Halorhodospira halophila SL1: one gene and its partner. The protein of the gene in region 2 interacts with the protein of the main gene of each other region in a pairwise test. Links are inferred from orthologs where the notes say so. Each region holds a gene or a part of one and is shown on either strand. Other genes may lie near its edges.

The links. The genes of interacting proteins can lie anywhere in the genome.
Region 1: the proteins of mrdA (region 2) and HHAL_RS11385 interact in binary tests that used the Escherichia coli proteins (3 or more experiments, as listed by UniProt). The link is inferred for Halorhodospira halophila SL1 from one-to-one orthologs.

What each region holds. Positions count from the first base shown.
Region 1 is NC_008789.1:2,472,790-2,477,037, forward strand. What follows is about bases 1-3,100. They hold HHAL_RS11385 (penicillin-binding protein 1A), read right to left. Parts: upstream 2,707-3,100; coding sequence 295-2,706; downstream 1-294. Other genes in these bases: HHAL_RS11380 (hypothetical protein), read right to left, coding at 1-256; HHAL_RS11390 (hypothetical protein), read left to right, coding at 2,864-3,100. In the rest of the region: more of HHAL_RS11390, read left to right, coding at 3,101-4,240. UniProt on the Escherichia coli protein: Cell wall formation. Synthesis of cross-linked peptidoglycan from the lipid intermediates.
Region 2 is NC_008789.1:1,078,140-1,083,036, reverse strand. Bases 1,228-4,176 are described here. They hold mrdA (penicillin-binding protein 2), read right to left. Parts: upstream 3,689-4,176; coding sequence 1,766-3,688; downstream 1,228-1,765. Other genes in these bases: mreD (rod shape-determining protein MreD), read right to left, coding at 3,722-4,176; rodA (rod shape-determining protein RodA), read right to left, coding at 1,228-1,769. Outside these bases: mltB (lytic murein transglycosylase B), read right to left, coding at 1-622; more of rodA, read right to left, coding at 639-1,227; more of mreD, read right to left, coding at 4,177-4,213; rod shape-determining protein MreC, read right to left, coding at 4,210-4,897. UniProt on the Escherichia coli protein: Catalyzes cross-linking of the peptidoglycan cell wall. Responsible for the determination of the rod shape of the cell. Is probably required for lateral peptidoglycan synthesis and maintenance of the correct diameter during lateral and centripetal growth.

The DNA of each region.
Region 1 (4,248 bases), 1.4 Mb from region 2 along the record:
CGCGCTGGCGCAGGTGGCGCAGCGCCGCCTCATGCTCTTCGCCGCCGAAGACGGCACGATACTCCAGCAGCGCGTCGTGGATCTCCTGATTGCCGGGGAGGTTGCGGGTATTGCTGGCACCGAGGCGCTCCGCGGCCTTCCGCTTGGCGGCGAAGTAGTCGCGCACCCCGTCCTCGGCCATCAGCCGCGCCGCCTCGCGAATCAGACTCAAGCGCATGCGCTCATCGCGTTGATGGTTGGCTCCTCTGCGTCCCATAGCTCCTCCCCCTGCTCCGGCAGTCTGTTGGCACCCGCCTAGAAGAGTTCCCGCTCCGTGTGCTCATCACCACGCTGCCGGCGATCGCTGTCGTCACGGACCGGGACGGTCTCCTCGCGGAAGGTCTCGAAAATGGCGTCAGGGTTCTCGGAGCTGGTGGCCCGCCCCGACTCCGGGTCGATGCGCACCGTGACCAAGCCGCCCGGGCGCGGCATGGGGCGCTCCTCGACCCCGTCGAGGGCTACGGACATAAAGCGGGCCCAGATGGGCAGGGCGGCCGAAGCACCGGTTTCGCCACGCCCCAGGCTGCGCTGGTCGTCGAAACCGATCCACGCCGTGGCCACCAGATCCTGGTTGTACCCCACGAACCAGGCGTCGCGCAGATCGTTGGTGGTACCGGTCTTGCCGGCCAGGTCCCCGCGATCGAGCACCCGCCGCACGCCCCGTCCGGTGCCACGCTCAATGACGTCGGCGAGCATATCGCTGATCAGCCAGGCGTTGTCTTCCGGCAGGACACGCTCTGCCGGGGGCGGCAGATCGAACAGGCCAGTGCGGTCACCGGGCACCGAGGCCATGGGCAGGTCGTCACGGCAGAGCTCACACGCCTCCGGAAACTCGGGCTCGAAGACCACTTCACCGGCGCCGTCTTCCACCCGCTCGATGATATTGGGGAAGACGCGGTAGCCACCGTTGGCGAACGCCGCAAAGGCGTTCGACATCTGCAGCGGAGTGGCGCTATTGCTGCCCAGCGCCAGGGAGAGATCCCGCGGCAGGCTCTCCGGCGGGAAGCCCATACGCACGGCATGGGCGATAGTCGGGTCGATCCCCACATCGCGCAGCACCCGGATCGACACCAGGTTGCGCGAGAAGACCAGGGCCTCGCGCAGCCGGGTCGGGCCATAGAACCGCCCCGAGTAGTTGCCGGGGCGCCAGTAGCTCTCCAGGGCGTCGTCCCGGAAGACCACCGGGGCGTCGTTGACCAGGGTGGCCGGCGTGTAGCCGCCTTCCAGGGCCGCCGAGTAGATGAACGGCTTGAAGACCGACCCCGTCTGACGCCGCGCCTGGACCGCCCGGTTGAAGGAGCTGAGGCGGAAATCGAACCCACCGGCCAGGGCCCGCACGCGCCCGTCCAGCGGATCCTGGGCGACCAGCGCGCCGGAGACGTCGGGCACGGCGCTGAGCGCCGCCCGCCCCTCGCCCTGCGGCATCACCCGCACGATATCGCCGACCTCGAGCACGTCACCCGCCTCTTCCGGGGCCGGGCCGCGCCGATTGGCACCCCGGTAGGCACGCGCCCACTCCATGGTCTCGAAGTCCACCTGCAGCACCCGCCCGCCCCGGGGCCAGACCCAGGCCGCCTCGGGCTCTACGGCGAGCACCACGGCCGCTTGCAGGCCGCCGAACGGCGGGTGTTCCCCCAGCACCTCGTTCATGGCCGCCGGGTCGCCGACGGCCTGCGCGTCCATGCTGCCTTCGGGGCCCCGGTAGCCGTGGCGCTGGTCGTAATCGCGCAACCCGCTGCGCAGGGCACGGTTGGCCGCCTCCTGGCGGTCCTTCTCGATGGTGGTATAGACCGTATAGCCGCCGGTATACGCCTCCTCGGCCCCGTAGCGCTCGGTCATGGTGCGGCGGACCATCTCCCCGGCGTAACGGGCATCCACACGGCTGCGCGGGGCGTGCAGTTCCGCGGTTACCGGTGCGGCCATAGCCTCCTGATAACGCTCCGGGCTGATGAAGCCCTCGTTGAGCATCCGCCCAAGGACGTAGGCACGCCGCTGCAGGGCCAACCGGGGATTGCGGATGGGGTTGGCGGCCGAGGGCGCCTTGGGCAGACCGGCAATCATCGCCATCTGGGCCAGATCCAGCTCATCCAGGTCCTTGCCGTAATAGACCTGGGCGGCGGCAGCAACGCCGTAGGCGCGATTGCCCAGGTAGATCTTGTTGAGATAGAGCTCGAGGATCTCCTCCTTGGACAGGGTGCGCTCGATCTGCAGCGCCAGCAGGATCTCGTTGACCTTGCGCAGGATGGTGACTTCGCGCGAGAGGAAGAAATTGCGCGCAACCTGCATGGTGATGGTCGACCCCCCCGGGCCGAAGGAGCGCTCGCGGGCCACGTGGCTCACCGCCCGCGCCAGGCCCTGATAGTCGACCCCCGGGTGCTCGTAGAAGCGGTCGTCCTCAGCGGCGATGAACGCCAGCAACAGGTCCGTGGGGATGTCGTCGATATCCTCCGGTTGGCGGCGCTGCTCGCCGTACTCGGCGATCAGCTCGCCCTCGGCGCTGACAACACGCAGCGGCTGCTGGAAGCGCACGTCGCGCAGCGACTCCGCATCGGGCAACTGCGGAGCAAGCACCAGCAGGGCATAAGCCACCGCCGCGGCACCCAGCACGGCGCCGGAACCGACCAGGGTGAGGGTGCTGTAAAGGAGGATACGCAGGAATCGCTTCATCGGGGACGGGGCGCGGGCGCCTTGGCAAACTCTGTGGGCAGTATACTGACCACCTCTTGCACGGGCGAGTTCCCGGTTTATAGTAGGGGCGTCAATGCCTGCCGCCCGCCAGGGACCGGCGGCGGCACGGGAACCAGCGTCTCAGGGAGGAGACGGGATGCCCCTGCCCAGCACCGCGACGATCGGCGTCGCTGTGGCCGGACGTGCCGTACATGTCTGTCTGCGCCGGCGCAGCCGCTACGCCTACACCGCTGAAACCATCCATGCCCCGGGGGCGAACGGCCGCCGTGATGCCCTGCGCGCGGCCTGCCGGCGCCTGGGGGTCGGCCGCTCCCGGGCGGCACTGGCGCTGCCCGAGGGCCGCGTGCAGCGCCGCCTGCTCGCCTTGCCAACCCCCCTGCGCCGCTCCGAGTATCGGGCCGTGCTGCGTCTGCACGTGCGCCGTGCCCTGCCCGCCCCGGCCTCCGTCTGGCGTTACTGCCTCAGCAGCGAGCACCACCGGCCGCACCTGCTCGCCGCGCGCCATACCGACCTCCAGGCCGGGCAAACCCTGCTGCGCGACGCCGGCCTGCGACCGGTCGCACTCGTCGCCAGCCGCGACGCCCTGGCCCACGCTGCCGGGGCGCCCCCGCAGCCCCTGCCGGACACTCCGGGCGCCCGCCTGGCACGCGCCCTGGCCGAGGCCGCCCGCCGCCCCGGGCCCAACAACCTGCTGCACGCCCGGAACCCGAGCGCCCACGGCGCCGATCACTCCCTGCGCACCGCTGCCGGGGCGGCACTGGCCATCGGGCTGGCCGGTGTAGCCGCCCACGCCCACTGGGGTGCGCCGACGGGCAGCTTCGGGAGCCACGACGCCACCAACACCGCCGAAGATAGGTCGCCCTCGCCACCCCCTGAACCCGACCCGGACCCGGAGCCGCCGACCGCCGAACCAGCCCCCCCCGCCGAGCCGGCGTCACAGCTCCCCCCGGATCCCGCGGACGCACGGCGCCAGGCGATCCCCGGGTGGCTCGACACCCTGGCCAAGGCGCTGCCCGAGGGGACCCGCCTCAAGACGGTGGAGCTGGGCGAGACCCTGGCCATCGAGGCCGTTACCGCGCAACCCGAGCACACCGAGGCGTACCTGAACGCCCTGCAGGAGGCGGGCTTCGAGGCGGTTCACCTGGCGCAGATGCGCCGCACCGAGCACGGCCTCCGCCGGCTATCCCTGCGGGGCCGACCGCAGCTCAGGGACGAGCCACCCGCCGCACCGCCCGAGACGACACTGCGTGAGCAACTCGGCGACCTCAGCCGAGAGCTCGAGGCCCACGGGCTGGTCCTCGAAGACCTGCACCGGCAAGAGGGCGACGACGACGAGGTGGTCGCCCGGCTGCACATCGCCGGCGAGTACGCCGCGCTGCGGGAGTGGCTGGCCGCGGAGGCCGAGTCGTCCCGCCGGCGCGGCGTGCACCGCCTGCACCTGCACGCCGCCGAGCCGCCCCGGCTCGAGGCGGAGGTGACCATCGCCCTGCACCCACCCGAGGTCCAGCCATGAGCGGTCGA
Region 2 (4,897 bases):
GGTTGTCGAGGAGGTCGCGGCGGCCGTCGCCGTCCTGATCCACCGCATAGGCGCGGTAGCTCGACGGGATGAACTGCGGCTTGCCCAGCGCGCCGGCGTAGGAGCCGGTGGGCTCAGTGGCGTCCCACTCGTTCTCAGCGCTGAGCAGCAGAAAGGCCTCCAGTTCATCGCGGAAGAAGCCGGCGCGGGGGTGGTCCGAGAAACCGAGGGTGGTCAGGGCGTCCAGGACGCGGTGGTCGCCCCGGCGTGTGCCGTAGTAGCTCTCGACGCCGAGGATGGCCAGGATCACCGGTTCCGGGACCCTGTGCTCATCGTGGATCTCGGCCAACAGGTCCTGATGCTCGGCCCAGTAGCCGAGCCCGGCCTCGAGGCGCTCCTCGGTGAGGAAGATCTCGCGGTAGTCGTGCCAGGGGAGGCCCTCGGCTGGGGAGGCGATGCGCTCGAGCACCCGCTCGTCGTGCTCGGCGGCGGCGAGCACCGTGCGCAGGTGTCCGGCGTCCAGGTCGTGGCGCTCAGCGACTTCGTCGGCGAAGCGCTCGGGCTCGGTGGAGGCCGTGGCGGTGGCCAGCAGCGCGCTGCCGCACAGCAGGGCCACGGTGGCGGAACGGAGGCGTAGGTTCATGTCCGACTACAGGCCCTCACGACCAGAGACGACGGTGGGTATGGATCGACATGAGAATACCGAAAGCCGCCATGATGGTCACCAGTGACGAGCCGCCGTAGCTGACCAGGGGTAGGGGCAGTCCGACCACCGGCAGCAGTCCCGAGACCATCCCGGCGTTGACCAGGACGTAGATGAAGAAGGTCAGCGAGATGCTGCCGGCCAGCAGCCGGCTGAAGTTGTCCTGGGCGCGGGCGGCGATGTAGAGACCGCGGCCGACGATGATCAGGTAGACGGCCAGCAGCTGGGCCACCCCCATAAGACCGAACTCCTCGGCGACCACCGCCAGTACAAAGTCGGTGTGGCGCTCGGGGATGAACTCCAGGTGGGCCTGGGAGCCGTTGAGCCAGCCCTTGCCGAAGAGCCCGCCGGAGCCGATGGCGATCTTCGACTGGATGATGTGGTACCCCGCGCCCAGGGGGTCGTTCTCGGGGTTGAGAAACGTCAGCACCCGTGCGCGCTGGTAGTCGTGCATGACAAAGAACCAGAGCAGTGGCGCAATGGCGCTGGCCAGGGCGGCGCCGCCCACGATCCAGCGCCAGCCCAGGCCGGCCAGGAAGAGGATGAAGAATCCCGATGCCGCGACCAGCATGGCGGTGCCCAGGTCCGGCTGTATCGCGATCAGCGCCGCCGGCACGGTGATCAACACTAGGGCCAGCATGACGCGCCGGGGCCGGGGCGGGATATCGTGGTCGGCGAGCAGCCAGGCGAGCAGCAGCGGCAGGGCGAGCTTCATCAATTCGGCCGGCTGGAAGCGCATGAAGCCGAGGTCGATCCAGCGCTGTGCCCCCTGGCCGATGACGCCCAGGACCATCACCGCTGCCAGCAGCACCATGCCGACGGCAAAGACCCACGGTGCCCAGCGGCGCAGGGTGCGCGGCGGGATCTGGGCGCAGGCGAACAGTGCCAGGAAGCCGAAGGAGACGCGGATGACCTGATTCTGGGTCTGCGCCCAGTCCTCCCCGAAGGCGCTGTAGAGGACCGCTACGCCGAAGGCGGCGACGGCGATCAGTGCGGTCAGCAGCAGTCCGTCCAGGTGCAGCCGCGACTGCAGGAACGAGAGACGGACTCCGACCCCCTGGCTGCCGGGTAGGGCGCTGGTGTTCATGGCATCAGCTCCATGGGCGCATCCTCCTCGTCCTCGACCTCGCTCTCGTCGATGCGGCCGGCCTCCAGGTCCTCGAGGAAGGTGTAATCATCCATCAGCCAGGCGTCGGTGACGGCCCGCGCCACCGGGGCGGCTGCAGCACCACCGCCGCCTTCGGCGTTCTCGACCACCACCACGACGGCGATCTCCGGGGTCTCCGCCGGGGCAAACCCGATGAACAGGGCGTGACTGCGCAGGTGCTCGGGGACGTCCGCGTCGTCGTCCTCGTGGCTCTCGGTGACCTGCGCCGTACCGGTCTTGCCGGCCAGGCTGTACTCGAGGTCGTCGCCGATCAGCCGGGCGGTGCCGCGCGGGTGCTCGACGGCGGCGCGCATGGCCTCGGTGGTGAGCTCCCAGTGCTCCGGGTTGCTCAACTCGATGCGCTCCTGCGGGGTAGTGGCGGCGGTTCGTGATTCGTGCCCCTGCTCGCCGTCGCGGACCGCCTGCACCAGGCGCGGTTCCACGATGCGTCCCTGGTTGGCGAGGATCGAGGTGGCCCGAGCCAGCTGCAGCGGCGTGGTGCTGAAGTAGCCCAGGCCGATACCGGTGATCACCGTCTCTCCGTGGAACCAGCCGCCGCCCAGGGCGCGGCGCTTCCAGTCGCGATCGGGGAGGATGCCGCTGCGCTCGCCCGAGGTGTCTACCTGAGTCGGGGTGCCGAAACCGAACGGTTCCAGGAACGCCGACATGCGGTCAATGCCGAGGCGGAAGGCGGTGTCGTAGAAGAAGACATTGCAAGACTCGGCCACGGCCTGGACGAAGTCGGTGTCGCCATGGCCCCAGTCGCGCCAGCAGCGGAAGGGCTCGTCGCGACCCTCCACATGGTAGGTGCCGTCGCAGTGGACCTCGGTGTCTGGGCGGATGACGTCGTGCTCCAGGGCGGCCAGGCCGACGAACGGCTTGATGGTGGAGGCCGGTGGATAGAGCCCGCGGATCGGCCGGTTGATCAGCGGCTGCCAGCCGGTGTCTTCCAGCTCCTGGAAGCGCTCGGAGGTCATGCCCCGGACGAACTTGTTGGGGTCGTAGTGCGGGCGACTGGCCAGGGCCAGGATGTCGCCGTTGTCCGGATCCATGGCCACCACCGCCCCGCGCTGATCGCCGAGGGCGCGCTCGGCGGCAGCCTGCAGGTCGATGTCCAGGGTCAGGATCAGATCGTCACCGGAGCGCGGCGGGTGGCGGTCGAGGGTGCGTAGCACCCGCCCGGCGGCGTTGGTCTCGACGCGTTCGACGCCCACCTCGCCGTGGAGGACCTGCTCATAGGCGTGTTCGACGCCGCTCTTACCGATGTGGTTGGTGCCGCGATAGGCCGAGCGGTCGATGCGGCGCAGGTCCCGGGCGGTGATGCGCCCTACGTAGCCCACCGCATGGCTGCCGGTGTGGCCTTCCGGGTAGTGGCGCACCAGCCGGGCGTCCACCTCCAGGCCGGGGAAGCGGTGGCGGTGGACGGCGAGCTTGGCGACCTCTTCCTCGTCGAGCCGGGTGCGCAGCGGCAGGGCCTCGAAGTGACGCGAGTTGCTCAGGCGGTTGAGGAAACGCTTGCGCTGGGCGTCGGTGAGCTCGATGATGTCGCTGACCTCATCGAGCATGGTCTCGATATCCGGGATGCGTTCCGGCGTGGCCACTAGCTGGTACGAGGGGCGGTTCTCGGCGAGGATGGCGCCGTTGCGGTCCAGGATCTGGCCACGGCTCGGTGGTATGGCGTTGACCTTGATGCGGTTCTCCTGGGAGAGGGTGGCGTAGTGGTGGTGATCGACCACCTGCAGGCGCACCATCTGGGTCATCAGCCCGGCGACCACCAGGATGCAGAGCACACCGGCGACCACGATCCGTCGCTGGATCCTGGAGGCATCCTGTTGCTGATCACGGATGGAAAGGCTCACCAGCTACCTCGTTGCCCGCCGCCCTTGCCGGTGTCACTGCACCTGGAAGCGGCGCCGCACCCCCCTCATGATGTGAAAGACCAACGGCCAGATGGCAGCGCCGACCAGGATCGCGGCCCACGCCTGCCACTCCGGAGCCGGCCGCCCGATGATGCCGTTGATCCAGAAGACGACCAGCTGGGCGACCACCAGTAGCCCGAGTACCACCACCGCCTGCTGCCAGACCGGCACCAGGCGCAGATGCTGGTGCAGCCGCAGGGCCAGGAAGGCGATCAGGGCGAAGGCCAGGGCGTGCTGCCCGAGCAGGGTCCCGAGCAGGGCGTCCTGGAACAGCCCCACCAGCCACCCGACGCCCACGCCCACCCGCTCGGGCAGTGCCAGGCCCCAGTAGAGCAGGATCAGCGCCGTCCACTCCGGGCGGAACTCCTGCGCCCAGCCCGGCATGGGGACGATGGTCAGCATCAGGGCGATGATGAAGCTGAGCAGGATGATCCCGCCGCCGTTGCGTGGCCGATGCCCGGTCAAGACGCGTCCTCGCTCTCGTTGTCCGCCGCCTCGTCGTCCCCGGCCTGATCATCCGCGTTCTCGGCCACGGAGACCAGCAGCAGCTTACGGCTGCGATCCAGCTCGGCGGCCGGGCGGGCGGTCACCCGGGCGAAGGGCTCGCCGGCCTCGACCTCCACCGAGGTCACCTCGGCAACCGGGTAGCCCCGGGGGAAGGCGCCGCCCAGGCCCGAGGCCGTCAGCAGGTCGCCCTCGCGGAGGTCCGCGTTGCCCGGCACGTTGGCCAGTTCCAGGCGCTGCGGGTCGCCGCTGCCCAGCGCGACCGTGCGTAGCCCGTTGCGGTTGTTCTCCACCGGGATGGCGTGGCTCGGGTCGGAGATCAGCCGCACGCTGGCCGAGTGGGCCCCGACGCGATCCACCTGACCCATGACCCCGTTGGCATCGAGGACCGGCTGGCCGACGAAGACCCCCTGCCGGGAGCCGCGGTCGATCTCCACCAAGTGGGTGTGGGGGTCGAGCTCGACGCGCATCAGCTGGGCGATGGCCACCTCGGTCTCCAGCCGCTCCGAGGAGCCGAGCAGATCGCGGAGGCGCTCGTTCTCCCGCTCCAGGCTGTGCATCCTCTGCAGGCGCTCCTGGTACTCCAGGTGTCGGTCGCGCAGCTGGCGGTTCTCCTCCATGATCTGGTGGCGGGTGGCCAGACGC